DNA from 4 places in the Streptomyces sp. NBC_01716 genome. Region 1 is predicted to be linked to each of the others. Evidence: riboswitches for the same ligand, from Rfam matches in the RefSeq annotation. Region 1 holds a riboswitch; each other region holds the start of a gene.

What was found. A riboswitch is a leader RNA that binds a small molecule or an ion and turns the genes downstream of it on or off. The one in region 1 is predicted to bind cyclic di-AMP.
Region 2: linked by a shared signal. The riboswitch ahead of OIE74_RS09075 (M23 family metallopeptidase) and the one ahead of OIE74_RS05430 (LysM peptidoglycan-binding domain-containing M23 family metallopeptidase) in region 1 are both predicted to bind cyclic di-AMP.
Region 3: linked by a shared signal. The riboswitch ahead of OIE74_RS08555 (LysM peptidoglycan-binding domain-containing protein) and the one ahead of OIE74_RS05430 (LysM peptidoglycan-binding domain-containing M23 family metallopeptidase) in region 1 are both predicted to bind cyclic di-AMP.
Region 4: linked by a shared signal. The riboswitch ahead of OIE74_RS14345 (C40 family peptidase) and the one ahead of OIE74_RS05430 (LysM peptidoglycan-binding domain-containing M23 family metallopeptidase) in region 1 are both predicted to bind cyclic di-AMP.

The regions. Positions count from the first base shown of each region.
Region 1 is NZ_CP109181.1:1,261,535-1,268,834, reverse strand. Features, by position in the region: gene OIE74_RS05435 (tyrosine-protein phosphatase) at 1-722, opposite strand, end outside; cyclic di-AMP (ydaO/yuaA leader) riboswitch at 1,130-1,294, shown strand; gene OIE74_RS05430 (LysM peptidoglycan-binding domain-containing M23 family metallopeptidase) at 1,299-2,228, shown strand; gene OIE74_RS05425 (SGNH/GDSL hydrolase family protein) at 2,398-3,198, shown strand; gene OIE74_RS05420 (STM4011 family radical SAM protein) at 3,219-4,073, opposite strand; gene OIE74_RS05415 (STM4012 family radical SAM protein) at 4,081-5,451, opposite strand; gene OIE74_RS05410 (STM4013/SEN3800 family hydrolase) at 5,451-6,260, opposite strand; gene OIE74_RS05405 (STM4014 family protein) at 6,457-7,300, opposite strand, start outside.
Region 2 is NZ_CP109181.1:2,116,566-2,123,865, reverse strand. Features, by position in the region: gene OIE74_RS09090 (DNA gyrase/topoisomerase IV subunit A) at 1-463, opposite strand, end outside; gene OIE74_RS09085 (M16 family metallopeptidase) at 709-2,073, shown strand; gene OIE74_RS09080 (M16 family metallopeptidase) at 2,091-3,458, shown strand; cyclic di-AMP (ydaO/yuaA leader) riboswitch at 3,666-3,833, shown strand; gene OIE74_RS09075 (M23 family metallopeptidase) at 3,847-4,650, shown strand; gene OIE74_RS09070 (HPr family phosphocarrier protein) at 4,906-5,187, opposite strand; gene OIE74_RS09065 (bifunctional acetate--CoA ligase family protein/GNAT family N-acetyltransferase) at 5,321-7,300, shown strand, end outside.
Region 3 is NZ_CP109181.1:1,991,265-1,998,564, forward strand. Features, by position in the region: gene secD (protein translocase subunit SecD) at 1-2,343, shown strand, start outside; gene OIE74_RS08555 (LysM peptidoglycan-binding domain-containing protein) at 2,595-3,338, opposite strand; cyclic di-AMP (ydaO/yuaA leader) riboswitch at 3,343-3,508, opposite strand; gene OIE74_RS08560 (ScbR family autoregulator-binding transcription factor) at 4,337-4,984, shown strand; gene OIE74_RS08565 (glycosyl hydrolase family 28-related protein) at 5,100-6,998, opposite strand; gene OIE74_RS08570 (FAD-dependent oxidoreductase) at 7,260-7,300, shown strand, end outside.
Region 4 is NZ_CP109181.1:3,315,137-3,322,436, reverse strand. Features, by position in the region: gene OIE74_RS14350 (WD40 repeat domain-containing protein) at 1-971, shown strand, start outside; gene OIE74_RS14345 (C40 family peptidase) at 947-2,128, opposite strand; cyclic di-AMP (ydaO/yuaA leader) riboswitch at 2,127-2,288, opposite strand; gene pcrA (DNA helicase PcrA) at 2,503-5,007, shown strand; gene OIE74_RS14335 (peptidoglycan DD-metalloendopeptidase family protein) at 5,075-6,649, opposite strand; gene OIE74_RS14330 (esterase/lipase family protein) at 6,966-7,300, opposite strand, start outside.

The sequences.
Region 1 (7,300 bases):
ACGCTGCCCCACGTCTCCTCCATCGTCGTGAACGCCGTTTCGAGATACACCGCACGCGCGTCGAAGAGCGGGGCCAGCAGCTCCAGGACCTCCGGAGCGGTCCCGCCGGGCGTCGGGTCGCTGCGGCGTACCTGATACCTCCGGTGCGGATCGTTCGACTTCAGATAGTCCGCCTCGATCGCCTCCCGCTCCACGCCCACCGCGAGCAGCGACACCGCGATCGAGAGACCGGCCCTGTCCTTGCCCGCCGCGCAGTGCATCAGTGCGGGCAGGCTCTCCTCCGCCAGGGCGTGCAGCACACGCCGGTGCTCTGCGGTGCGGTCCAGAACGATCGAACGGTACGAAGCGGACATCCGGGCCGCGCCCTTGCCGTCGGCGAGGATCGAGCGCAGCTGGTCGAGGTCGCCGTCGCGGACCATCCTCCAGAACTCGGTGCCGTCGGCCGGATCGGTGAGCGGGATGTTGACGTTGTGCACGCCGACGAGCTCGACGTCCAGACCGTCGAGCTTCTGGTCGGCCGCGTTGCGGAAGTCGAAGATGGTGTGCAGCCCCAGTGACGACAGGAAGGCCGCGTCATCGGCGGTGGCGTGCGCGAGGTGGCCGCTGCGGAAGAGCCGTCCGTACCGTACGCGCCGCCCGTCGACGGTCGGCAGGCCTCCCACGTCGCGGAAGTTGCGTACGCCGGCGAGATCGGGCTCGCCCTGCGGGACCTGCTGCGGCACCTCGTGCGTCACGTGCGCTCCTCCGCGTGTGCGGTCGGCGCTCGTCGCCGACGCTGTCGCGCTCCGACTTTACGACATCGGTTCCCCCTGAAAGCGCCGCAGGAATAGGGCTTCTGTCCGTATTGGGTGATTGTCCATAAGTTGCCCCGGTCGCGGCCGAGATGGGGGTGGATCGGCCTCGGCTGGTGAGCAGGATCATATCCGTGACGGTGTGTGGCCGCGCCCGGGAAGGGAATTGGGACGCCGCACGGAATTCGAAGATCCGTAATCCACGCAGGGTGACCGCTCGCGTATGTCGATATTCGAGAGCGGATTGCCGCGGGAGAAACAGCGGCTTGTACGGGTCGGTATGCGCGGCTTACCGTCACCGCAATCCGAGCGGATCGCCGAATCCTGCCGCCGTTCGGAATCCGCATCCACCCAGCACTCATCAACGTGTGGCAGGAGCGGGGGACCCAGGTAGTACGCCGGTCCGGAGATCCGGACGGCTCGGGGTGAAGCCGCGTCACGGCGCGGCCGGGCATCTCCAGCCCGAACCCGACAGCTCACCTCGTAGGCGCCGGAGAGGAATTCGCCATGCCCGGAAAGGGTAAGCACCGTCGTCCGAGGACCAGCCCGATCACCCGCGGATTCATCGCGGCCGGAACGGGTGGCGCCGCCATCGCGATTCCGCTCATCGGTGCCACGGGCGCCCACGCCGCCGCTCCGTCGGTGGCGCCCGAGCGCGGCGTGTCCGCCGCGCACACCGCCGCCACGCAGACGGCCAAGCAGGCCGCGACCGCCAAGACCGTGAAGACGTACTCGGTCACCGCGGGGGACTACCTCGCCAAGATCGCCGAGACGCAGAAGGTCAGCGGCGGCTGGCAGAAGCTCTACGCCGACAACCGCGAGGCCGTCGGTGACAACCCGTCGCTGATCCACCCGGGCCTGAAGCTCACCATCGGCGCGAAGGCCAAGGCGTCCGCCGAGAGCAAGGCCGAGGCCGCCCCGAAGAAGGCCGCCCCCAAGAAGAAGGCCGCTCCCGCGAAGCCCGCGCCGGCCGAGCCCGCCCCGCAGGCCGACGCCACGGCGAACGAGCCCGCCGCGCAGAGCGCCGACTCCGGCTACACCGCGCCCGTCGACGGCGCGACCACCACGACCCCGTACCGCGCGGCCGGCGGCAGCTGGGCGAGCGGCTACCACACCGGCGTGGACTTCGCGGCCGCGTCGGGCACCACCGTCAAGTCGGTCGGCCCCGGCACCGTCGTCTCGGCCGGCTGGGCCGGTTCGTACGGCAACGAGGTCGTCATCAAGCACGACGACGGCCAGTACTCGCAGTACGGCCACCTCTCCTCGCTGTCCGTCTCGGCGGGTCAGCGGGTCGCCGGCGGCGACCAGATCGGTCTCTCCGGTTCGACCGGCAATTCCACCGGTCCGCACCTGCACTTCGAGATCCGCACCGGTCCGAGCTACGGCTCCGACGTCGACCCGCTGGCGTACCTGCGCGAGCACGGCGTTTCCATCTGAGCCGTCCCGTCCCACGCGTAATCGGCCGTCGGCCGGTACCTCCGGGTACCGGCCGACGGCCTTTCTCCTATTCCCGGTTGAACGAATTTTGACCGGTGGTGTTTCTCACCGGGGACGGCGACTTCTTACGGTCGCGTAGGTCCCATGGCCGGGTGAATGATGTTCTGCTGTGGCTGACGATTCGAGAACAGAAACCAGAGGTGCCTTCGGGTCTTACGCGGCCATCGGTGACAGTTTCACCGAGGGCGTCGGAGATCCCGGACCGGGCGGAATCTATGTCGGCTGGGCGGACCGCCTCGCGGTACTGCTCGCCGACCGGGCACCGGACGAATCGTTCCGGTACGCCAATCTCGCCGTACGGGGACGGCTGCTCGACCAGATCGTGGCCGAGCAGATCCCGCGGGCCAAGGAACTCGCCCCGGATCTCGTGACGTTCTGCGCGGGTGGCAACGACATCATCCGGCCCGGCAGCGACCCCGACGACGTCGCGGAACGTTTCGAACGGGCGCTGGCCGACCTGACGAGCGCGGTCGGCACCGTCATGGTCCCCACCGGGTTCGACACCCGGGGCGTGCCGGTGCTGCGCCATCTGCGCGGCAAGATAGCCACGTTCACCGCCCACGTCCGCTCCATCGCCGACCGCTACGACTGCCCGGTCCTGGACCTGTGGTCCCTCAAGTCGGTGCAGGACAGGCGCGCTTGGGACGGTGACCGGCTGCATCTGTCACCCGAGGGCCACACCCGGGTGGCGCTGCGCGCGGCGCAGGTCCTCGGCCTCGACACCCCCGCCGACCCCGACCAGCCATGGCCGCCCCTGCCGCCGCGCGGCACGCTGGAAGTGCGCCGCGACGACATGCAGTGGGCGCGCGAATACCTGGTCCCCTGGATCGGCCGCCGCCTGCGCGGTGAATCCTCGGGCGACCACACGGTCGCCAAACGCCCGGACCTGCTGCCGCTGGTGCGTCACTGAGCCGGTGCGGGCCACGGAGTTCAGCGCGTTGACGCGCTCAGCGGTATCCGTTCCAGGACGCCGCCCGCGAAGACGTCGTACAACGGCAGTGTCTCCAGGTGGACATAGCCGATGTGGCAGTCGCAGGTGGTGAGCGGGCAGGCGCGGGGTTCGAGGGCGCGGCGGTAGGAGCCGTCGTAGAGATTGCCCAGTTCCGCCGGGACGAAGTGGCAGCGGCGGACCGTGCCTTCGCCGTCCACCGAGATCACCGATTCGCCCGTACGGCACGGGAGGCCGGCCGAGCGGTGGGGGTGCCGGCTGAACGGGAACAGGGGGTCGATCGAGGTCCAGTCGGCGGCCTCCGGGTCCGAGTAGGTGCGGCCCTCCGCCGCGTTGACCCAGAGGTACACCCGGTCGGGGAGGTCGGCCCGGAGCCGGCGCGCCTGGTCGAGATGGTCGGGGAAGCCGACGACGCCGACGCTGAAGCGGATGCCCGCGTCGCCCAGCTCACGGCACTTGGTGAGGAAACGGTCGTACGGCGTCTGGCCGGGGTGATACGTGCACCAGAGCGCCAGCTTGGCCGGGTCGGCGGCCTTCAGCCAGTCCGTACGGCAGCTGAGGTTCGTCTGGATGGCGACCCGGGCGACGTGCGGCAGGTGGGAGAGGTCGGTGAGCGCCCGCCGGTACCAGGACCGCGTGAGGCCTTCGCCCCACGGTGTGAAGAGGACCGACAGACGGTCGTCGGTCTGCTCGGCCACCCACGCGGTGAAGCGTGTCAGCGCGGCCCGGTCCGCGCGCAACTGGTCGGTGCTGTCACGTCGCTTGGCGAACGGGCAGTACGGACAGTCGTAGTCGCAGGAGGCGAGCGGGCCCCGGTAGAGGATCGTCAGGTCCATGGATGCCTCACTTCGGTTCGTACGCGGCCATCGCGGCCCGGACGGCGGGGGAGAACAGGGCCGGGCCCAGCGCGTCCGAGTGGGCGAGCCCCTCCGGCGAGAGCCGAAGGAGGCCGGGCCCGGCGGCCGTGTCGAGCCAGCCGAGGCCGGCGAAACGCTCCAGCTCGGCCGGGAAGTCGTCGCCCGGAAGGCTGCCGAACCGCCCGCGGTACTCGTCCAGTTGCATGCCCTCCGCCTGGAGCAGCGACTGCAGGAGGTGGCGGCGGCGCGCCTCGTCCGGGTCGACCGCGCGGCCCACCTCGGCGCGGGAGAAGTCCTCGGTGGCCGTGTAGTCGTCGATGATGTTCCGGATCTCGCGCATCCCGACCGCGTAGTCGAAGGAGTAGTGCAGCCGCGAGGTGTACGAACGCGCGCCGCAGCCGAGGCCGATCATGCCGTCGGTCTGGCACGCGTAGTCCTCGGCCCCCTCGCGCGGCGCGCCGACGCGGCGGAACATCCGCATCGACACCTGCTCGTACCCCTCGGCGAGCAGATGGTCCCGGCCCCGCCGGTAGAGGTCCAGCCGCTGGGTGTCCCAGTCGGCCTCACTGGGATGCGCGCGCCTGCCCAGCGGGGTCAACGGCCGTGCGTACAGCGGGTAGAGATACAGCTCCTCGGGCCGCCAGGCGAGCGCCGCGTCGAGCGAGAACCGCCAGGACTGCGGGGTCTGCCCGTCGATGCCGTAGATGAGGTCGATGTTGAGGACCGGGATCCGCGCGTCCCGGATCCGGCCGAGCGCGGCCTCGACGTCGGAGCGGCGCTGCGGGCGCACGGCCGCCCTCGCCTCCTCCTCGACGAAGCTCTGCACGCCGATACTCAGCCGTGTGGCCCCGCGCTCGGCCAGCACCGACAGCCGGTCGGCGGTGGCGGTCGACGGCGATGTCTCCACGGAGAGCGGGACGGCCCGCAGATCGGCGCCCATCCGCTTCTCGGCGATGTCGCACAGCCGCTCAAGCTCGGCGGCGTCGAGGAAGGTGGGGGTGCCGCCGCCGAAAGCGGCGGCGGCGAAGCGCACTCCGTCCGCCTCCGTCGCGCCGTCCGCGTGGAGCGCGTCGGCGACAGCGGTCGCCTGCCGGTCCAGCGCGTCCAGATAACGCGTCGTCAGTTCGCCGGGCGCGCCGATCCGGGTGAAGAGATTGCAGAAGCCGCAGCGGACCTCGCAGAACGGTATGTGCAGATAGAGCGAGAGCGCGTCCTTCCGCTCACCGGCCCACAGGCCGCTCAGCGCCGGACGGTCGGCCAGCGGGCGGTACGCCGTCTTGTGCGGATAGGCGTAGACGTAACTCTCGTACGGGCGCGGCCGGGGCGCGGTGCCGGTGGTACTGGTCGTGTCGGTCATCAGGGTGCCCCTGGTTCCAGGAAGAAGTGGGCGTACGGCACGGTCCAGACGGACTCGTGGCCGAGGCGGTGGCCCGTCCAGCCGTCGTCGCCGTAGGCCGTGCCGTGGTCGGAACAGACGATCGTGAAGCAGCGGCGGCGGCTGCTCGCCGCGGCGAAGAGCCGGCCGATGTGCCGGTCCACGTATTCGAGCGCGGCGGCGTGCGTCTCACGCGAGTCACCCGCCTCACGGGTGGCGCCGGGCAGATGGAACCAGTTCGGCTGGTGCAGCGACGGCACATTGACGAAGAGGAACAGCCGCTGACCGGCCGGCAGTTCGGCCACGACCCCCTCCGCGCGGGCCACCTGCGACTCGAAGGACGTCGGCGACGCGACGCCGAACTCCGGCTCCCAGTGGCTCTCCTGGAACATCCCCGGCAGTACGGAACCGAGCGCGCCCCGCTTGTTGAAGAAGCCGACACCTCCGACGCACACCGTCCGGTACCCGGCGTCCGCGAGACCCGACACGAGGTCGGGCGCGTCGAAGACGAACGTCCTCGCGGCCGTGGACTCGCTCCCCTCGAACCGCGCGGCGAACAGCCGCGGATGCGGCCCCGCCGACGCGGGCGTCGGCAGGAACCCGGCGAACATCGCCTGGTGCGAGGCGTAGGTGAAGCTGCCGGGGGCGTGCCGCTTCTCCCAGCGCCCGCCCGGGAGATGCCGGGCGAGATTCGGCAGCCGGCCCGCCGCGGTCAGCTCGGCGGCCACGTCGTAACGCAGGGTGTCGAGCGTGATGAGCAGCAGGTCGTCGCGGCCGACGACTTGGCGCATGTCGGGCAGTCGCGCGTCGGCGATCCGCGGGTCCTCGCCCACCGTTCCGGTGGTCGCCGCACGCCCGGTCACCGCGTTCGCGATCTCCGTGCCCACGTGGTCCACCTGCTTGTTCTCCGCGTCGGCGTGTGCGTCGGCGTCCGCCTGCGCGTGTGCGTCCGCGTGCGCGGCACGCGTCGTCGCGGAGTCCTTCCTCTCAGAGCCGCGCACGGCGCTCCTGTCCCGCGCCGGCCGCGGGCGGACCGCCCGCCCGCAGCGACGCGATTTGCGCCCCGTAGGTGTCCAGGCCTTCCGCGCCGCTGCCGGGCAGTCCGGTGAGGCCGGGCAGCAGATCGCCGAAGGCGTTGACCTCGCCGACGGCGAAGCGGCGCCAGCCGGTCGCGGGCAGCAGGTCCACGCCGACGCAGTGCGTGCCGGGGAAGCAGGCGGCGGCCTGTTCGCAGATCTCCAGGGCGGCTCGCCACCCCCCGCCGCCGCTCGCCGCTTCGGTCGCCTCCCGCACCGCGTTCAAATCGCCACGCGACCCGCCGAGATGCAGGTTGGTCATCGGCGACGAGCTGGTCCGTACGACGGCGTGCGTCGCGCGGCCCGCGACGACCACCACCCGCAGGTCAGTCGCCCTGCCGTTCAGCATGGCCTTCGGCAGCCACCGCTCGACATGCAACCCGTCCGGGGCCAGCGCGTCGACGATCGCGGCCACCTCCGGCTCGGTCGTCAGCCGCCGTACCCGCAGCGAGTTGAACAGCCGTCCCGCCGCGTCGCGTTCGACCGATGTCGTCGCGCGCACGCGGCCGGGGCCGGCGTACTCGACGGCCAGCACTCCCGAGGCGGACGAGCCGTGGGCGATCTTGACGAACGCGCGGCGCATGCCGGGGCCGTCCATCAGCGCACGTACGTCGTCCCAGCCGCGAACGGGCGGGGCGCCGGGCCCCGAGGTCGGTGACGGCGGCACCGGGACGGAGGCCAGGTCCAGCACCTCGTGGCACAGCCGCTTGTCGAACAGCACCGCCAACTCGTCCGGATCGTCCAGGAGACGCGCA
Region 2 (7,300 bases), 860 kb from region 1:
CGACGGTGTCCTCGTCGATCGACTCCGTCATCAGTGACGTGGCGTCAGCCATCCGGCACTCCGTGTACCGCATGGCGGCCGGCGGGTCGTCGTTGCCGAGGGACCCGAAGTTCCCGTGGCCGTCGACCAGCGGCAGCCGCATGGAGAACGGCTGCGCCATCCGGACGAGGGCGTCGTAGATCGACGCGTCCCCGTGCGGGTGCAATTTACCCATCACCTCGCCGACGACCCGGGCGCACTTCACATAGCCGCGGTCGGGCCGCAGGCCCATCTCGTTCATCTGGTACACGATGCGGCGGTGCACCGGTTTCATGCCGTCCCGGGCGTCGGGCAGGGCCCGGGAGTAGATCACCGAATACGCGTACTCAAGGAAGGAGCCCTGCATTTCATCGACCACGTCGATGTCGAGGATCTTCTCCTCGAAGTCCTCGGGCGGCGGGGTCTTCGTGCTGCGGCGGGCCATCGCTGCTGCGGCTCCTTCACAGGTCTGTGCGGGTCTGGGCGGGCAACTTCGGGAACTTGACCGCACCATTGTGGCCCGCCGGACTGACAACGCGGACCTCGACCCGTCGTTGAACCGTCCGGGGCACCGTTTCGCAAGCGCTTGGCGAGTGGACGCCGCTTCGCCCGGCACGGGAACTTCGCCATGCGTCGGCACGCTTGCATACAGTGGCAGGACTTCTCCGTATCGCGATCGAAGGGACGTACATGCCCATGGGTCACACGGCCACAGCGCAGGCCGGTTCCGGCGGCCTGACAGCGACCGAGCACCGGCTCGCCAACGGACTGCGCGTGGTGCTCTCCGAGGACCACCTGACCCCGGTCGCCGCGGTCTGCCTCTGGTACGACGTCGGCTCACGCCACGAGGTCAAGGGCCGTACGGGCCTCGCCCACCTCTTCGAGCACCTGATGTTCCAGGGCTCGAAGCAGGTCAAGGGCAACGGTCACTTCGAGCTGGTGCAGGGCGCCGGCGGCTCCCTCAACGGCACCACCAGCTTCGAGCGCACCAACTACTTCGAGACCATGCCCACCCACCAGCTGGAGCTCGCCCTCTGGCTGGAGGCCGACCGCATGGGCTCGCTGCTCTCCGCCCTGGACGACGAGGGGATGGAGAACCAGCGCGACGTGGTGAAGAACGAACGCCGACAGCGTTATGACAACGTGCCCTACGGCACCGCCTTCGAGCGCCTGACAGCGCTTTCCTACCCCGAGGGCCACCCGTACCACCACACGCCGATCGGCTCGATGGCCGACCTGGACGCGGCGACCCTCGACGACGCGCGGCAGTTCTTCCGTACGTACTACGCGCCGAACAACGCGGTGCTCTCGGTCGTCGGCGACATCGATCCCGAGCAGACCCTCGCCTGGGTCCAGAAGTACTTCGGCTCGATCCCGGGGCACGACGGCAAGCAGGCGCCGCGCGACGGCTCGCTGCCCGACATCATCGGCGAGCAGCTGCGCGAGGAGATCCGCGAGGAGGTCCCGGCGCGCGCGCTGATGGCCGCCTACCGGCTGCCGCAGGACGGCACCCGCGAGTCCGACGCCGCCGATCTGGCGCTCACCGTCCTCGGCGGCGGCGAGTCCTCCCGTCTCCACAACCGCCTGGTGCGCCGCGACCGTACGGCCGTGTCGGCCGGATTCGGACTGCTGCGCCTGGCCGGCGCGCCCTCGCTGGGCTGGCTGGACGTGAAGACGTCCGGTGGCGTCGAGGTGCCGCAGATCGAGGCCGCGGTCGACGAGGAGCTGGCCCGGTTCGCTGCCGATGGCCCCACGGACGAGGAAATGGAGCGCGCCCAGGCCCAGTTGGAGCGCGAATGGCTCGACCGGCTCGGTACGGTCGCGGGCCGCGCGGACGAACTGTGCAGGTTCGCGGTGCTGTTCGGCGACCCGCAGCTGGCACTGACCGCCGTCCAGCGGGTGCTGGAGGTCACGGCCGACGAGGTGCGCGCGGTGGCCGAGGCCCGGCTGCGCCCGGACAACAGGGCGGTGCTGGTCTACGAGCCGGTCACCTCCGACGACGAGGACGCCGCCGCCGACGAGACCACCGACGAGCACGAGGGGGCGGACCAGTGACCGACGCTGCCGTGACCATGGAGTTCCACCCGCAGCCGACCGCGGGAGAGGCCAGGCCCTGGGCGTTCCCCGCCCCCGAGCGGGGTGCGCTGCCCAACGGCCTGACGGTGCTGCGCTGTCACCGCCCCGGCCAGCAGGTCGTGGCCGTCGAGATCTCCCTCGCCGCCCCGCTGGAGGCCGAGCCCGACGGCCTGGACGGCGTGGCCACGATCATGGCCCGCGCCCTGTCCGAGGGCACCGACAAGCACACCGCCGAGGAGTTCGCCGCCGAGCTGGAGCGCTGCGGCGCCACGCTCGACGCGCACGCCGACCACCCCGGTGTACGGGTCTCCCTGGAGGTCCCGGTCTCCCGGCTGCCCAAGGCGCTCGGCCTGCTCGCCGACGCCCTGCGCGCGCCGCTGTTCTCGGAGAGCGAGGTCGGCCGGCTCGTCACGAACAGGCTGGACGAGATCCCGCACGAGCAGGCCAACCCGGCCCGCCGCGCGGCGAAGCAGCTCTCCAGAGAGCTGTTCCCGGAGACCTCGCGCATGTCCCGCCCCCGCCAGGGCACCGAGGAGACCGTCGGACGCATCGACGCCAAGGGCGTCCGGGCCTTCTACGAGGCGCATGTCCGCCCCGCCACCGCCACCGCGGTGATCGTCGGCGACCTCACCGGTGTCGACCTCGACGCCCTGCTCGCCGAGACCCTCGGCGACTGGACGGGCGACACCACCGAGCCGCGCCCCGTGCCGCCGGTGACGGCCGACGACACCGGCCGTGTCGTGATCGTGGACCGGCCCGGAGCCGTACAGACCCAGCTCCTGATCGGCCGCGTCGGCCCCGACCGGCACGACCGCGTCTGGCCGGCCCAGGTGCTCGGCACGTACTGCCTGGGCGGCACGCTCACCTCCCGGCTCGACCGGGTGCTGCGCGAGGAGAAGGGCTACACGTACGGCGTGCGGGCCTTCGCGCAGGTGCTGCGCTCCGACCCGGAGGGCACGGGCGTCTCCATGCTCGCCATCAGCGGCTCCGTGGACACCGAGTCGACCGGGCCCGCGCTGGACGACCTGTGGAAGGTCCTGCGTACCCTCGCGGCCGAAGGCCTGACGGACGCCGAGCGTGAGACGGCCGTACAGAATCTGGTCGGGGTCGCGCCGCTGAAGTACGAGACGGCCGCGTCCGTCGCGGACACGCTCGCCGACCAGGTCGAACAGCACCTGCCGGACGACTTCCAGGCACGGCTGTACGCGCGCCTGGCCGAGACCGGCACGGTCGAGGCGACGGCCGCCGTCGTCAGCGCCTTCCCGGGCGACCGGCTGGTCACGGTGCTCGTCGGGGACGCCTCGGTCATCCGGGAGCCGGTCGAGGCGCTGGACATCGGCGAGGTGAAGGTCGTCACCGGCTGACGGCACGATCCCGTACGGGAATCAGGACAAAGGGAACCCCGGTGACGAACCTGTCGCCGGGGTTCCCTCTTATGTCCGCATTCATGGGTGGGTTGCCCGAATGCCCTGTGGCGTGCGCTACAAAATGGGCTGTCCGTTTGGTGATTGAAAGATGAACGCCTAGCGTCGGTCCGGCTGTTCGTCAGAGCCCGCCGCGTCCGCGGCACCGGACAGCCATCGCCGAGTCCCCGTCAGGCGCGAGCCTGGGGAGCCGGGGACCCAATCGATGTCCCTGGGGTGAATCGGGATCCTTCGCACCAACCGCGGAGGACCCCGTAGGAGACCTTCCTGCTCCGAACCCGTCAGCTAACCCGGTAGGCGAGAAGGAAGGAAAGGACCAGCCACCTCAATGGCGTTCACCCGTGCCACCGGGAAGCACCGTGCCCGGAACCGAATGACGCGCCGAAGCGCGAACTTCGCCGGCGTCGCTTCCCTCACCGCGGCCGGTGTCATCGGCACCCTCGCGTCCCCGGCGCTCGCCGCCGACGCGGAGGCGACCCTCGCCCAGGAGGCCGTCCCCGAGGCCCCGCCCCGTGCCATCGTCATCGACGACTCGCTCGCCGCGAAGATCGACGCCCAGGCCGACGCGCAGCGGGCGGCAGCCGAGGAGGCCGCGGAAGCGAAGGCGGAGGCCCAGGCCGCCGCGCGCGCCAAGGCCGAGGCGAAGCGCAAGGCGGAGGCCCGCGCCAAGGAACTCCGCGCCGCCAAGGAGCGCGCGGCACGGGCCGCCGAGCGCAAGCGCCTCAACTCCTACCGGCTCCCGGTCGCGGGCTCCTCGCTCACCACCGGCTACAGGACCGGCGGCGCGCTCTGGTCCTCCGGCAGCCACTCCGGCGTCGACTTCCGCGCCGCGTCCGGTACTTCGGTCGTGGCCGTCGGCGCGGGCACCGTCGTCGAGGCCGGCTGGGGCGGCGCGTACGGGAACAACATCGTCATCCGTATGAACGACGGCACGTACACCCAGTACGGACACCTCTCGTCCATCGGCGTCTCCATCGGCCAGAGCGTCGCCCCGGGGCAGCAGATCGCCCTCTCCGGCTCGACCGGCAACTCCACCGGCCCGCACCTGCACTTCGAGGCGCGGACGACCGCGGAGTACGGCTCCGACATCGACCCGGTCGCGTATCTGCGGTCCCACGGCGTGAACGTCTAGGGCGTGTTTGAGAAGTCCCGTCTGGCCCACGACGCCTGGCACGCGCGCTCGCCGCGTTGTCGGAGTCATCCAAGTACGTCCGGTCCATCTACGGGGCTGATCCTCCGCCTTGCGATCGCACGCACCAGACGCCGTGGGCCCCGCCCAGTGGGCGGACGACGCTACTTCTAAAACACGCCCTAGCCACCACGCGACGAAGGCCCCGGCAGGACGCCGGGGCCTTCGCCATACGTGTCAGGCACGTGCGCTCGCGCTTCAGACGGTCTCGGGCAGCTCGTCCAGACCCTCGGCGACCAGCTTCGCCAGCCGGTCCAGCGCGATCTCCGCGCCGTCCGCGTCGGAGAACAGGACGATCTCGTCGCCGCCCTGCGCGCCCAGCCCCAGCACGGCGAGCATCGACGCCGCGTTGACCGGGCTGCCGTCGGACTTGGCGATGGTCAGCGGAACGCCGGAAGCCGTGGCGGCCCGGACGAAGATGGAGGCGGGACGGGCGTGCAGGCCCTCGGCCCAGCCGACATTGACGCGGCGCTCAGCCATGGTGTTGCCCTTCAAGTCACAGTTGTTGTCTAGACCAGTGTCTCATGTGCCCCGGAACGGCCCGGTGCGGCACCCCCAGCCTGCCCCGGCCGGGTAACCGCCGCTACCCATGTGCGCGCCGTAGGCTCGTGTCATGACGCCGCCGTCGCAGCACGCGTACCCCGCTCACTGGGAAGCAGACGTGGTGCTGCGCGACGGGGGCACGGCCCGCGTCCGCCCCATCACCACCCACGACGCCGAGCGGCTGGTCAACTTCTACGAGCAGGTCTCCGACGAGTCGAAGTACTACCGCTTCTTCGCGCCCTACCCCCGGCTCTCCGACAAGGACGTCTACCGGTTCACCCACCACGACTACGTGGACCGGGTGGGCCTCGCGGTGACCGTCCACGGCGAGTTCGTCGCGACCGTCCGCTACGACCGCATCGACGGCGACGGCAGGGCCGCGTCGGCCCCCGCCGACGAGGCGGAGGTCGCCTTCCTCGTCCAGGACGCGCACCAGGGGCGCGGCATCGCCTCCGCGCTCCTCGAACACATCGCCGCGGTGGCTCGCGAGCGCGGTATCCGGCGCTTCGCGGCGGAGGTGCTGCCCGCCAACAGCAAGATGATCAAGGTGTTCCGGGACGCCGGGTTCACCCAGAAACGCAGCTTCGAGGACGGCGCGGTCCGTCTCGTCCTCGACCTCGAACCGACCGCCGAGTCCCTCGCCGTCCAGCGCGGCCGTGAGCAGCGCGCCGAGGCCCGCTCCGTGCAACGGCTCCTCGGCCCCTCGTCGGTGGCCGTCGTCGGCGCCGGGCGCGCCGCGGGCGGCGTCGGGCGAGCCGTGCTGCGCAATCTTCTGGACGGGGGTTTCACCGGGCGCTTGTACGCGGTGAACGTGGCTCTGCCGCCGGAACTCACCGAGATCGACGGCGTCCCGGCCGTCTGCTCCCTGGCGGAGATCGAGGAGCCCGTCGACCTCGCGGTCGTCGCCGTCCCCGCCGAACGGGTGCCCGACGTCGTCGCCGACTGCGGCGAACACGGCGTCCAGGGCCTGGTCGTCCTGTCCGCCGGTTACGGCGAGAGCGGGCCCGAAGGACTGGAGCGGCAGCGCGAACTGGTGCGGCAGGCGCGTTCGTACGGGATGCGGGTCATCGGGCCCAACGCGTTCGGGGTCATCAACACCTCGCCGCCCGTCCGCCTCAACGCCTCGCTCGCGCCGGAGTCGCCCGACCGGGGGCGGATCGGCCTCTTCACCCAGTCGGGCGCGATCGGCATCGCCCTGCTCGCCGGGCTGGTCCGGCGCGGCGCCGGCCTGTCCACCTTCATCTCGGCGGGCAACCGCGCGGACGTCTCGGGCAACGACTTCCTCCAGTACTGGCACGACGACCCCGACACCGACGTCGTCCTGCTGTATCTCGAATCCATCGGCAACCCACGGAAGTTCACACGGCTGGCCAGGCGTACGGGGGCGGCGAAGCCCGTCGTCGTCGCCAAGGGCGCGCGGCACAGCGGCAGCGCGCCGCCGGGGCACGCGGTGCCGGTCGGCACGATCCCGGACGCCACGGTCTCGGCGCTGCTCAGCCAGGCGGGGGTGATCCGCGTGGACACCGTGACGGAGCTGGTGGACGCCGGCGTCCTGCTCGCGGCCCAGCCCCTGCCGCGGGGACCGCGCGTGGCGATCCTCGGCAACTCCGAGTCGCTGGGGCTCCTCACGTACGACGCCTGCCTGACGGAGGGCCTGCGCCCGCTGCCCCCGCTCGACCTCACGACGTCGGCGCGCCCGGAGGACTTCCGTACGGCGCTTGCCTCGGCGCTCGCGGACCCGGGCTGCGACGCGGTCGTCGTCACGGCGATCCCCTGGGTCGGGGAGGGCGGTGCGATGGAGTCGGGCGACGGCGAGGTCCTGGCGGCGGCGCTGCGCGAGGCGGCGTCGGCGTCCCCGGCGAAGCCGGTGGCCGTGGTCCATGTGGAGATCGGCGGCCTGGCGAAGGCGCTCTCGGCGGCCACCACGACGGCCCCCCGCCCGGGACCGATGCCAGGGCCGGGCGGCGGGTCTCAGCCGGAGCCCGAGCCCGTACCGGAGCCTCAGCCCGCACCGGAGTCCGCACCGGGCCCCGAGCCCGCGCCCGCGGAC
Region 3 (7,300 bases), 730 kb from region 1:
GCCACCACGGTGCGGGCAGTTCTGGCTGTGGCCGTCCTGCTCGTATCGCTCTTCGTCACACTCACCATGAGCCCCAGACTGGGGCTCGATCTGCAAGGCGGCACCCGGCTCGTTCTCCAGGCCCGCGACTCCGCGACCGCGACCGCCGACCGGGAGAGCACCGACCGTACGGTCGAGGTGCTTCGCCAGCGGATCGACGCGCTGGGGGTCGCGGAGCCGACCGTCACACGTTCCGGCGAGGACCGTGTCCTCGTCGAACTCCCCGACGTCACCGATCCGCGGAAGGCCGCCGAGGTGCTGGGCCGGACCGCCCAGCTGTCCTTCCATCCCGTCAACGGCCCCGCCGGCGACGAGCCTCCCGAAAGGACTGAAAAGCCCGAAAAGATCGATAAGCCCGGAGAGCTGGTCCTCCCCGACGAGAACGGCAGCCGGCTCAGGCTCGGCGCGTCGGATCTGTCGGGCGCGGGGGTGAAGGACGCCCGCGCGGAGTTCGACGGCCAGCGGGGAGCCGGCTGGTTCGTCTCCCTCGACTTCCGTGACGAGGCGTCCCGCGCGTGGACTCGGCTGACGGGGGAAGCCGCCTGCCATCCGCCGCAGGACGAGCGGCGCCGGGTCGCGATCGTGCTGGACGACAAGGTGATCTCCGCGCCGCAGGTGAGCCCCTCGGTGGCCTGCGGGGCCGGACTTCCGTCGGGTACGACCCAGATCAGCGGTTCCTTCTCCGCCGAAGAGGCCAGGAACCTGGCGCTGCTGATCAAGGGCGGTGCCCTGCCGGTGCCGGTCGATGTCGTCGAACAGCGCACCGTGGGCCCGACACTGGGCGCCGAGGCGATCAGCGCCGGCGCGCGGGCCGCGGTGATCGGCGCGAGCCTCACCGCGCTGTTCATCACCTTCGTGTACCGCCTCTTCGGCGGCCTCGCCTCGCTGGCCCTGGCCGGGTACGCGCTGATCTCGTACGCCGCCCTGGTCGCGCTCGGCGTCACGCTGACGCTCCCCGGGCTGGCCGGATTCGTGCTCGCCATCGGAATGGCCGTCGACGCGAACGTGCTGGCCTTCGAACGGGCGCGGGAGGAGTACGCGGGCCGTTCCGGCGGCGCTCCACGGTCCGGCCGCACCCTGCGGTCCGCGACGGCCGCCGGATTCCGTAACGCGCGCACCGCGGTCGTCGACTCCAACGTGACGACTCTGCTCGCCGCCGGCCTTCTCTTCGCCCTCGGATCGGGGCCGGTGAAGGGGTTCGGCGTCACCCTGGCAATCGGCGTGCTCGTGTCGGTGTTCTCCGCCCTCGTCATCGCGCGGGCACTGACCGATCTGGCGGCACGCTCCCATTTCGTCGCCGATTTCCCGGGCGTCAACGGAATCGGCCTGCCGGGCCGCGTACGTACGTATCTGACCCGCCGCGCCCCTCATCTGTTCCGCAGGTCGCGGCGGTGGCTGCTCGTCTCGGGCGCGGTGATGGCCGTCGCGGTGCTGGGTGTGGCCCTGCGCGGGGTGAACCTCGGCGTGGAGTTCACCGGCGGACGGCTCATGGAGTACGCGACGACCCGGCCCGTCGACGTCGACACGGCTCGCACGGCCCTGGCCGACGCGGGCTTCGCCGATGCCGAGGTCACCACGGCGGGCCGGCAGGAGCTCTCGGTACGCACCGGGGACACGGGCGAGCGGGCCGAGGCGGCGATCCGCAGCGCCCTGAGCGAGGAGGGCGGACCGACGACGAAGGTACGGGACGACCTGATCGGCCCCAGCCTCGGTGATGAGCTGAGGCGCCACGCGCTGATCGCGCTGGGGATCGCCGTCGGGGTCCAACTCCTGTATCTGGCCGTGCGGTTCAGATGGTCCTTCGCGGTGGCGTCGGTAGCCGCGCTGGTGCACGACGTGGTGATCCTGATCGGGGTCTTCGCGTGGCTGGGCCGTCCCGTCGACGGGATCTTCCTCGCCGCGCTGCTCACCGTCATCGGTTACTCGGTGAACGACTCCGTGGTGGTCTTCGACCGGGTCCGTGAGCTGTGGGCGAGGGCACCCCGCGCTTCCCTGGTGCCGACCGCGCGAACAGCCGTACTGCAGACGGTGCCCAGAACCGTGAACACCGGCATGGGCGCGCTGTTCATCCTCACGGCGCTGGCGGTGCTCGGCGGGGACTCGCTCAGAGACTTCGCGCTGGCCCTGCTCATCGGTATCTGTGTGGGCACGTACTCGTCCGTGTTCACTGCCGTGCCGGTCGCGCTGGCGATGGAGGCGTCCCGCGAGGGGGGTCCGGGGGCGGCGCGGGGGCGGCGTGGCACGGGCCGTTCGCGACCGCTGCCGCGTCGCGGGCGCCCGGCGGACAACGGGGCGCGGGTGTGAGCGTGTGAAGGCCGCCGGCCGGGCCGCGTGTGCGGTCCGGCCGGCGGTCGGTGAGGTGACGGACGCCGCAGGGTCTAGGGCGTGTTTTAGAAGTAGCGTCGTCCGCCCATCGGGCGGGGCCCACGGCGTCTGGTGCGTGCGATCGCAAGGCGGAGGATCATCCTCGTACTGGACGTACTTGGATGACTCCGACAACGCGGCGAGCGTGCGTGCCAGGCGTCGTGGGCCAGACGGGACTTCTCAAACACGCCCTAGTACGGACCGTTGACGTTGTCGATGGAGCCGTAGCGGTCGGCCGCGTAGTTGCACGCCGCGGTGATGTTGGCGACCGGGTCGTAGCTGTCGGTCGACGTGCCGGGCACGTGGTACGCCTCGAACGTCGGGGCGATGACCTGGAGCAGGCCCTTCGACGGGGTGCCGGCCGCGGCGTTGGAGTCCCAGTTGTTGATGGCGCGGGGGTTACCACCGGACTCGCGCATGATGTTGCGGTGGATGCCGTCGTACGAGCCGGGTATGCCGTTCTGCGCCATGACGTCCAGCGCCTCCCGGATCCAGCCGTCGAGGTCGTTGGTGTAGGTCCTGGCGGCGGTCTCGACAGCCTCGGTGGCCTTGCTCTCCGACGCGGTCCCGGTCGACGCGGTCCCCTCGGTCTTGGCCTTCCCGGCGAGCTTCAGCTTCAGGCCGGGGTGGATGAGCGAGGGGTTCTCGCCGACAGCGGCGCGGTTGGTCTTGTAGAGCGCCTGCCAGCCACCGCTCACGGAGCGGGCCTTGGCGATCTTGGCCAGCGACTCGCCCTTGACGACGGTGTGGGTCACCTTCTGGACGGCGGTCGAGGCGGCCGGGGCCGTCTTGACGTGCTGCGGGGCGGGGGCCGCGCCCGCCGTGGTGGCGGTCACCAGGGGAAGGGCGAGTGCTGCGCCGCCCGTGCCGACCGCGATGAGGCGGCGGGCGAGCGGGCTGGTGCGGGTACGGCGGTGCTTACCCTCTGCGGGCATGACGAAATCCTCTCCGTCGCCTGCGAGGTGAGCTGTCGGGTTCGAGCGGGAGATGCCCGGCCGCGATAGTGCGCGACTTCACCCCAAGCCGGTCCGATGTAACGGATCGGCGACTTACCTGGGTCCCCCGCTCCTGCCGTCCATGAGTTGTTGGGTGCGGTTTCCGGACAGCGGCAGGATTCGGCGTTCCGCCCGGAATGACGAGAACGTAAGCGAGAAGGTCCGGGCGAAACAAGTCCTGAATTCACAGCGCCATGCCATTAACGGATCCGGCGCCGGTCAATTCGAATTCGGGCGAGGCGATTCAGGCCTCAACTTTCTTTTGCGGCAGGGGAGGTGGGGCGGGGCGGCGAGAAGCGCGGTCCTTCAAAGCTGTGACACACATCACGGGCTCTCGATGCAACCACTGAAACCCAACACCACCCAGAAAGGGACAAGTTAGGCTCGAAATACCCATAACGACCGCACCACAAAATGGACAAATGAGCTTTTTCCAATAGGGCGGGGCGGGGTGGTTTCCCGGCCCCGCGCCGGCCTGGTCATCCGGCCGGTCTGGGGGGAGCAGCCTGCTCGGCAGACGGCGTGCCCCCCGAGTCACGGCCGAATTGCTCGGGCAGCAGAGCCCTGAGCGCGGAATGTGCGGAACATTCGGAACGTACCGAACAAGCGTCCCCACCCTGGGAGTTGCTTTCAAGAGGCCCCGCGTCAGGGAATGGTCAGGTCCCGTCAGAATTCGGATTCCACCGCAACGGAGAACGCCGTCCTGGGTCCCGGCGACCCGGACGCCGACCGTCGCGAGACTCCGCGTGGGCCAGCATCATGGTTGCCTGCCGCGTGGTCTCGGACTGCTTCGGTGCTGGTCAACTGTGCCCAGTCGTCCGGCAAAGGTGTAGGTGGAGCCGTCCAGCTCCGTTATAAGATACGTACGAAGCGGTTTGTTTTTCAATACCTGTCGTCACAGCCCGACTACAAATCCATGCAAGGCAGGAGGGAGCCCGATGGCGCAGCAAGACCGTGCAATCCGGACCCGCCGGTCGATCCTCGAAGCGGCGGCGGCCGTCTTCGACGAGCGCGGCTACAACTCGGCCACCGTCGGCGAGATCCTCACGCGGGCGGGGGTGACCAAGGGCGCCCTGTACTTCCACTTCACCTCGAAGGAAGACCTCGCGCTCGGGGTCCTCGACGCCCAACTGGCGATCGGACCGTTCCCCGAGCAGAGCAGCAAACTACAGCTGCTCGTGGACCAGGGCATGGTCCTCGCACACCGGCTGCGCCACGACCCGCTGGTCAGAGCCAGTACGGGCCTGGCGCTCGACCAGGGCGCACTCGGCATCAACCGCGGCACACCGTTCGAGTCGTGGGTGGCGCAGAACGAGGACATGCTGCGCCAGGCGAAGGAGCAGGGCGAACTCCTGCCCCATGTGAACCTCAGGGAGACCGCCGAGCTGTTCACCGGCGCCTTCGCCGGCGTGCAGACGATGTCCCATGTCCTGTGCGACCGCGCGGATCTCGACCACCGGATCTCGGTGCTTCTCAACCATGTGCTGCCGAGCATCGCCGTGCCGGCGGTGCTGGCGAGGCTGGACATGGCGCCGGACCGGGGTGAGCGGATTTACGCGGAGATCGAAGCCCTCCAGGACAAATAAAACCGACCACTCTGTTTTATGAGTCGCTCGTTCTGTCCCAAAAAGACTCGACGCCTTCCGCGGGCTCCTTACTCGGGAGCGGTACGGAAGGCGTCGAACGGGCCGGTCCCGCGGGTCAGTTGGCGGTCCGCCGCGTGCCGGGGAAGCCGTTGATGACAAAGGCCGATCCCGGCTCTACGAGGACATCGCCCTCGGCCGAGTTCGTGATGGTCACTCCCGTCAGCGTCGCGCTGCCGCGGGCACCACCCATCGCCAGGATTCCCGAACCGTTGTTGGACTTGTCGATGGTCACGTCGCTGATCTCGACGTCCGGTACGTTGCCACCGCCGTTCTTGAACTGGATGCCGTCATACGTGGAGTCGGAGATCTCGGTGTCCCTGATCTTCACGCCGGTGATGTCCCGGCTCGCCGGGAAGATGGTGATCGCGCCGAATTCCTGGTCCTCGTTCCAGAAGGCGCCACCCGTGCGGTGGAGGGCGTTTCCGGTGAGCAGGGTCTCGCCCGAGAACGGCAGCGGGTCGTGGTCGGTCGCCAGCATGATGCCGGGATAGTTGGCCGTGTCGGCGATCAGGTTGTTCTGCACCTTGTTGCCGTAACCGCCGTATATCGCGACGCCGTTGGCCCGCCACGGCAGCTGGATCGTGTTGTCGGTGAACGAGTTGTCGTGCGCGATGTCCACGGCCGGGTCCTTGACGTACCGGTTGGCCCAGACGGCGAGTGAATCGTCGCCCGTGGTGCGGAAGGACGAGTTGTCCACCGATGAATTACGGGTGCCGTTGGTGAAGTTGATGCCGTCGGCGTACGTGTTCCGGATCCGCATCCCGCTGAACTGAAGGCCGTCGGCGGGACCCCAGAGCGCCGGGATGTTGTCGTAGTCGCGGCCGACCCAGACACCGACGTTGGCGTGCTCGATCCAGACGTCTCTGATCTTGGTGTTCTGCCCGAAGCGGCCGTTGAGGCCCACGCCGCCCTCGGCTCCCCCGCCGCCGCGGATCCGGCCGGAGCCGAAGATCGCGATGTCGGAGATCTGGGTGTTGTCGTCGATGTCGAAGCCGAAGTTGCCCTCGTGCGGATGGTTGATCCCGCCCGCGTTCTGCGGCTCGGTGAGCGTGTAGAGCTGCGAGTGCCACATACCCGCGCCGCGGACGGTGACGTTCTTGATGCCGATCTGGTTGTACTGGCCCTGGTTCTGCGGGTCGTCGGTCAGGATCTTCTGTTCCTGGCGCCACTGGCCCGCCGGGATCCAGACGCAGTCGATGTCGCCGTTCTGGTCGGCGGTCACCGCGTCCTGGATGGCCTTGGTGTCGTCGTTGCCGTCGTCCGGGACCGCCCCGTACTCGGTGATCGAGGTGCACTCGGCCGGCTTGGCCGCGGGCGGCGCCACCTGCTCCAGGTCGATCAGGTCGACGATGTAGAACGGCGCGGAGTCGTCCGCGTCGCGCTGGAGCTTGAACTTCGTGCCCGCCGGATAGCTCTTCTCCAGCAGCGCGTGCGACTCGTCGAAGAGCCTGCGGGCGTCCGCCTGGGGTGTGTTGGTCAGTGACTCGGGATCGTCGGTGTTGCCGTACAGCCAGCTGTGCTTGGAGGAGAGGTCCAGCTTCTGCACGAAGGCGCCGTCGGCGTAGAGGCTGAGGGTGGCGTCGATGCCACCGCCGCCCGGCGCGTCGGGTATGGAGTTGCGTACGACGATCGAGTTGGCGTCGTTGGTGGAGGTGAACTCCACGAACTGCCCGGAGTTGTCCAGGCGCACCGATTTACGGCCGGACGACTCGCTGCCGAAGTTGGTGTGCCCGAAGGTGCGTTTGGGGTCCGCCTCCAGCAACGTGCCCTCGTAGTCGGCGGCTTCGGCCTCGTACTCGACGTACGGAAGCGTCGCCCCGCGCTCGGCCACCGGCGCGGGGGCCTGGGCCTGCGCGGGGGCTGAGGCTGAGGCGGCGGGCAGGAGTCCGACGACGAGCAAGCCAGTCATGGACATGCCAGTGATCAGTCGTCGTCTCAGGTGCTTCGACTTCATGATGTCCTCTGTTTCCGTGGGGTCGACAGAGTGAGAAATGCCGGTCCGCGGTGGGGGTGGACGGCATCTTGCAAGAGAACCGCAATTAATTGAGCTTGGCAGTTCAGGTCATGCGATCAGGCAGTGAGAGTTTTCAAGCATGTCACGGGTTTGTCAACAGTCCGCGTCGGACCCGGACTTGGCGCGGGGCCCCGCCGGACGCGGGACCGGCGTACGCGCGAAGACCCCGCACCCCGCGCCGTCAGGGGCGATGATGGAGGTATGGCGAATCCGACAATCCTGACCGTCGACGACGATCCGGC
Region 4 (7,300 bases), 2.1 Mb from region 1:
CCATGTATCTCGGCGGCGCCGACTACCACGACAATCCGCTCGACATCCAGATGTCGCCGGACGGCGGGATTGTCGCGGCGTCGGTGGAGTGCCGCTGGCACGCCTGGTCGTCCGATGGCGAGGAGCTGTGGTCGCTCGACCCGGCGGACCTCTGGCCGGAGGCGGTGGCTGACGACGACGGCGACGAGGGCGGGGACGACCTCGTGGGCATCGACGTCCCGGTGCGGTTCTCGTTCGACGCGGACGGGCGGCGCCTGGCCGTCGGGCGGCTGCGGGGCGGCCCCGTGACCGTCCTGGACGCGCGGACCGGGCACGTCCTGGCACCCGGCCCGGACGGGGGGCCGTGGGACGGCGAAGGGCCCGTCGCCCTGGACGCGGCCGGGCGGCTGCTGGCACACGCCCGCGGCAGCCGGGTGGTCGTACGGGACGTGGGCGGCGGCGCGGTGCTCGCCGACGCGGACACCGGGCTGGTCACGATCCACGCGCTGGCGATGGCACCGGACGGCAGCGGGCTCTTCGCCGCAGGGGCTGACGGCAAGGACAACCCGACGGTGTGCTCCCTGGCCCTGGCCCTGTCTCCCTCACGTACGGCGGCGGGGGCGGCGATCCTCACCGCGGCTGAGCCGGTACGGGCCGAGCGGGCGCCCGACGGCATGGTCGCCACCGACCCGCTGTCGGTGGTCACCGCGCGGGCGGTCTGGACCGCCAACGGACCGCTCGCCTTCATGTCGTCCGACGTCGGGGACGTCCTCTTCGGCGCCGACGGCCGGGTGCTGCGGGTGTCGGCGGGGGCGAGCGTCGCCGCCTTCACCCCCGACGGCCGGGCCCTGATCACCGTCGGGTGCGCGGACCAGGACGAGATGGACCCGATCGACGTCTGGTTCCTCGACGCCATGGACCCGGCGGCAGGGGCCGCCGGCGGGAACGGCCGGACCGGTGAAGCCGGTCAGGCCGGGCGCACGCTGCCGTAGATCGGCATGTAGTAGATCGACTCCTCGCGGACGTTCGCGCCCGGCTTCGGCGCGTGGATCATCTTGCCGTCGCCCTTGTAGATGCCGACGTGGCTGATGTCGTCGTAGAAGAACACCAGGTCGCCGGGGAGCAGGTCCGCCGTGGCGACGCGCTTGCCGACATTCACCTGGTCCCAGGTCGTACGCGGCAGCTGCACGCCCGCCTCCTTCCAGGCGGCGGCCGTCAGCCCCGAGCAGTCGTACGAGCTGGGGCCGGTGGCGCCCCACACGTACGGCTTGCCGATCTGGGCGCGGGCGAAGGCGAGGACCTTCTCGGCCTTGGCCGCGTACGTACCGTCCGTGGCGCCCGAGCCGGTGCCGGTCCCCGTACCGGTGCCCGTGCCCGTGTCGCCGCCGGTCGCGGGCGCCTCCTCCTGCCGCGCCTCCTCCTGGCCCTTGCGCTCCGCGGCCTCCTCCTTGGCCTTCGCCTCGGCCTTGCGGCGCGCCTCCTGCTCCTTCTCCCGCTCCAGGGCAGCGAGCCGCGCCTTCTCCTCGGCCGTCAGCTCGGAGAGCAGAGACCGCGCCGCAGCGAGCTTGTTCTGGACCTTCTGCTTGCCCTCCTTGAGGGAGGCCTGCGACTCCGTCAGCGTCTCCAGGCTCTTCGTCGCCTTGGCGCGCTGCTTGGCCGCGGACCGCTGCTCCTTCTGGAAGTCCTCGACCGCCCCCTGCTGGCGCTCGGTCAGCCGGTCCATCAGCTGGGTCTGCTCGAAGTACGACTCGGGGCTGTCGGCGAACATCAGGGCGGCCGTCGGACCGACTGCGCCCGCGCGGTACTGCGCCGCGGCATACGTACCGAGGGCGCGCCGCGCCTCGTTCACCTTGTCGGCGCTCTTGGCGACGTCGTCCAGGACCCGGTCGACCGACTTGCGCTGGGTGTCGGTCGCTTCCTTCGCCTTGTTGTACTGCTGCGTCGCCGTACCGGCCTGCCGGTACAGGTCATCGACCTTCTTCTGTACTTCTTCGATCGAGGGCTTGGGCTCGGCCGGCGCGGCGGTGGCGCTCTGCGTCGAGAGCAGCGTCACCGAGGCGAGGGCGGCCGTCGTGAAACCGACGGCGGGGGTGTTCGCCCGTATTCCGGTGCGAGCGCGCGTCTTGCGATGCGATGCCAAGGCCGGCATCTCCTTCCGTGGACCGCCTACCGGGTTAGCTGTCGGGTTCGGGCGGAACGGAAGGCTGCCCTACGGGCCTGGGGAGCGGCCCGATTCACCCCGGTGGAACGTGGTGGGTCCCCGGTTCCGAACTCCCTTGCGGGAAGCCCGGATTCGGCGGAGGCCGTCCGCTCGGCGCTGATCACCGATGGAGTACGGACCACCTCGGCGTGCACGCTAGCCAATGCGTGGTGCCGCTGTGAAGGTTGATGGCCGATATGCCCGATACATTTTCGTGACCTTTCGCATAAACACCCTCGGGGACCCCTCTGAGGCCATCCCGGCGACCCCGCCAAGTCATGTGGCAGTCCGCTGTCAGTGCGGCACCCTAGACTCAGGAAGCGATGAGCAGCCTCTTTGACGACAGCTTCCTGGCGGACCTCCAGCCCTCGGCCGAGGAGCCCCCGCCGCCACCCGAGGACACCGCTCCGGAACAGGTGCCCGACGATCTCTTCGGAGGGAAGTTCGACGTGCCCCCGCCCCGGGATCCGCACCACCGCGACGGCGCCCCGCGCACCGTCGTGGACCCGGCGGCGCTGCTCGAAGGGCTGAACGAGGAGCAGCGCGCCGCCGTCGTGCACACCGGATCGCCGCTGCTCATCGTGGCCGGCGCGGGCTCGGGCAAGACCCGGGTGCTGACCCACCGGATCGCGCATCTGCTGGGGACCCGCCGGGTGCATCCGGGCGAAATACTGGCGATCACGTTCACCAACAAGGCCGCCGGCGAGATGAAGGAGCGTGTCGAGCAGCTCGTCGGCCCGCGTGCCGCCGCCATGTGGGTGATGACGTTCCACAGTGCCTGCGTGCGGATCCTGCGCCGCGAGTCGAAGCGGCTCGGCTTCACGTCGTCGTTCTCGATCTACGACGCGGCCGACTCCAAGCGGCTCATGGCCCTGGTCTGCCGCGATCTGGACCTCGACCCCAAGCGGCACCCCCCGAAGTCCTTCAGCGCCAAGATCTCGAACCTGAAGAACGAGCTGATCGACGAGGAGACCTTCGCCGGTCAGGCGAGTGACCCCTTCGAGAAGACGCTGGCCGAGGCGTACCGGATGTACCAGGGGCGGCTGCGCGAGGCCAACGCCCTGGACTTCGACGACATCATCATGACGACGGTCCATCTGCTCCAGGCGTTCCCGGACGTCGCGGAGCACTACCGCCGCCGCTTCCGCCATGTCCTGGTGGACGAGTACCAGGACACCAACCACGCGCAGTACACCCTCGTGCGTGAGCTGGTCGGCCCCTCGGGCGAGGGACACGACCCGGCGGAGCTGTGCGTGGTCGGTGACGCGGACCAGTCCATCTACGCGTTCCGGGGCGCCACGATCCGTAACATCCTCCAGTTCGAGGAGGACTACCCGGACGCCACGACGATCCTGCTGGAGCAGAACTACCGCTCCACGCAGACGATCCTCAGCGCGGCCAACGCCGTCATCGAGCGCAACGAGAGCCGGCGGCCCAAGAATCTCTGGACGAACGCGGGAGCTGGTGCCCTGATCACGGGGTACGTGGCGGACACCGAGCACGACGAGGCGCAGTTCGTCGCCGACGAGATCGACCGTATGACGGACGCGTCGGAGGCCAAGGCGGGCGACGTCGCCGTCTTCTACCGGACGAACGCGCAGTCACGTGTCTTCGAAGAGATCTTCATCCGCGTCGGCCTCCCGTACAAGGTCGTCGGCGGCGTGCGCTTCTACGAGCGCAAGGAGGTCCGCGATGTGCTGGCCTATCTGCGCGTGCTCGCCAACCCCGAGGACAGCGTCCCGCTGCGCCGGATCCTGAACGTGCCCAAGCGCGGCATCGGCGACCGCGCCGAGGCGATGATCGACGCGCTCTCGGCGCGGGAGAAGATCTCCTTCGCGCAGGCGCTGCGCCGGGTCGACGAGGCGTACGGCATGGCGGCCCGTTCGTCGAACGCCGTGAAGCGCTTCAACACGCTGATGGAGGAGTTGCGTACGGTCGTCGAGTCGGGCGCCGGTCCTGCGACGGTCCTGGAGGCCGTGCTCGAACGGACCGGCTATCTGGCGGAGTTGCAGGCGTCGACCGACCCGCAGGACGAGACGCGGATCGAGAACTTGCAGGAACTGGCCGCCGTGGCACTGGAGTTCGAGCAGGAGAGGGCCCAGGCGGCGGGGACGGACGCGACGGCGGCAGACGAACCCGCCCCGGATGCCCCGGCCCCGGACGCGCCCGCCGCGGCGACGCCCGGCACGCTCGCCGAGTTCCTGGAGCGGGTCGCGCTCGTCGCCGACTCCGACCAGATCCCCGACGAGGACGAGGAAGGCTCCGGTGTCATCACGCTGATGACGCTGCACACGGCGAAGGGGCTCGAATTCCCGGTCGTCTTCCTGACGGGCCTGGAGGACGGCGTCTTCCCGCACATGCGCGCGCTCGGCCAGGCGAAGGAGCTGGAGGAGGAGCGCAGACTGGCGTACGTCGGCATCACGCGCGCCCGCGAGCGGCTCTATCTGACCCGGTCGTCGATGCGCAGCGCGTGGGGCCAGCCTTCGTACAATCCGCCGTCCCGCTTCCTGGAGGAGATCCCCGGCGAGCATCTGGAGTGGAAGCGCACCGGGCCGATGGCCGCCCCGGCGGGACCGACGTCGGGAATCACGTCCTCGCTGTCCACTTCCCGCACCCGGTCGGGCCCGGCGGGCTTCGCCACACGGCGCGCGACCGAGAAGCCGGTCATCTCGCTCGCGGTGGGGGACCGGGTCACGCACGACCAGTTCGGCCTCGGGACGGTCGTCACGGTGACGGGGTCGGGCGCCGACGCGCAGGCGACGATCGACTTCGGGGACTCCAAGCCGAAGCGGCTGCTGCTGCGGTACGCGCCGGTCGACAAGCTGTAACGCGCAATGCGCGGTCGTTCGCGGGCGCGGAGACGCGCCCGCGCCCGGTCGGTCGTGGCGTCGGATGTCAGATGCTGAGGCCGTGGCCCCGGAGCCAGGGGAGCGGGTCGATCGCCGCGCCGCCGCCGGGCCGTACCTCGAAGTGCAGGTGCGGACCGGTGGAGTTGCCCGAGTTCCCGGAGTACGCGATCTCGTCACCGGCCTTGACCGAGCCGGAGCGGATCTTCGTGCTGCTGAGGTGGCAGTACCAGGTCTCGGTGCCGTCGGGGGCCGTGACGATCGCCATGTTGCCGTAGGCGCTGTTCCACTGCGTACGGACGGTGCCGTCCGTCGCCGCCATCACCGGCGTGCCGTACGCGACGGGGAAGTCGATGCCCGTGTGCATCGACATCCAGTTGACGCCGGCCTGGCCGTAGTACGCGCTGAGGGCGTGATTCGCCACGGGAATGGCGAACTTGGGGCGGGCGGCCTCGCGGGCCGCGGCCAGTTCCTCGCGCTTCTTCTTCTCGGCCGCCTGACGCTCCTTGAGGTCGATGCGCTCCTGGGTGCGGCTGGCGCGGTCCCCGAAGTCACGTGCGTCGGCGTCGAGAGCGGCGAGTTGGGTGTCGAGCTTGTTGTTGACCGCGGCCGGTTTGATCGCCGCCGCGTCCGACGCGGTGAGGGCGGTGGTCGAGTCGTCCTTGGTCTCGTCGGCGGCGCCGAGTCCGCCGACCGAGGCGGCGGCGATACCGGCGACACCCATCACACAGGCGGAGGGGACCGCGACGGTCAGCAGAGCCGAACGCTTCGCCGGTGAACGGCGCCTGCTGCGGCTGCCTCCGGCCGCCCGGCGGACGGGGCGCGGGGTGATGGTCGCGGCGGCGGCCCCGACAAGTCGGTCCGCGTGCTCGGAATGTTCGGAGTAGTCCGGATCGAACTCCGCCTCGGATTCCGACGCCTGTTCAGGCTCCGGACCGGGCGTGTCGTACTCGTGCTCGTCGCCGTGGGCGGGCGCCTCGTATGCGGGCTGCTCGTACTCCGGCGTCTCGTACTCGGACTGCGTGAATTCCGCCTGCGTGTACTCGGTTTCCTGCCGGTGCTCGATCTCGGGCTCGTACGCGGCCGGTTCGTAGGCGGCGGGCTCGTACGGGGCCGACTCGTAGGACTCGTACGCCGCGTTGTCGCCGTAGTACGGAGTCTCGGCCTGGAACGGTACGTCCGGCTGCGCGGCCGGTGCGCCCGAGTTCCAGGCGGTGGCGTCGTACGCGCCGGTGTCGGCGACGGGCGCCGCCCACTGGTCGGCCTGGACGCCCTGGCCGGTCGCGTCGTAGCCGTAACTGGCCGCCTGGTTCGCCTCGTTCCAGGCGTTCGCGTCCCACTGACCCGTCGTGTCGTACGACGGCTGGGGCTGCTGGGGCTGTGCCGCGTACGCGTCGTACGCCTCGTACTGAACCTGGGGTGCCTGCGGTGCCTGCGTCGCGTAGGGGTCGTAACCCGCGTTCCACTGCGCCGAGTCGTACTGACCGCTCTGGTCCGCGTCGTAAGTGACCGTGCCCGTCGGGCTCGTGCCCGGAAGCGCGCCGAAGAGCGGGTCGCTGTCGAAACTGCCTGAGGAGTAGCCGTCGTGGGCGGCGTATCCGGCGTGGGGGTGCTGGTCGTTCACCAACTTCTCTCTCGCCTCGGCAGCAGAACCAGGCTTCTGGGGCCGCCTTGACGAACGGGGGGACCCAGAAGGGAAAGCAGTGGCCGCGACTGTACCCGGCGGTATGCGACGGCGACAATCTTCGGCGGCTTCCGGGCGCTCTGGAAACGGGCATTCGGCCGTCTTTCGGCGGACTGCGGGCACACCTTTGGCCGTACGTTCGATGAGCGTTCGATTTCAAAGGGTCTCGGCGAGGTGTCGAAGCGACATCGAATCGGCTCTGGCCGCAACCACTTCCGGTGGCCGGCGTTTGGAACGCCGAGGTGCCTTCGGGGCCTCAGGCCACCGATATCGCGCCGTCGGCCTGGTCCCCGGCGCTCTCCGCCGCGCTTCCCGCCCATTCGGCCCATTCGATGAGCTCTGCCAGCCCGTCGCTGTCGTCGTGCTCCAGGACATAGCGGATGCCGGCGGCGACGGCCGGGTGCACCGGCAGGGCGAGGTGGCCGATACCGGTCACGCCCACGTTCTGCGTGTCGAGATCCGGGTGCTCGATGCGGGCACCCTCCACCGGTGACATGACCTGGTCGAGATCGCTCCAGAAGCTGACGAACCGGGTCCGGCAGCCGGGCGCCGGCTCCCGCAGCTCCTCGATGAGGTCCGAGCCGGGCCGCA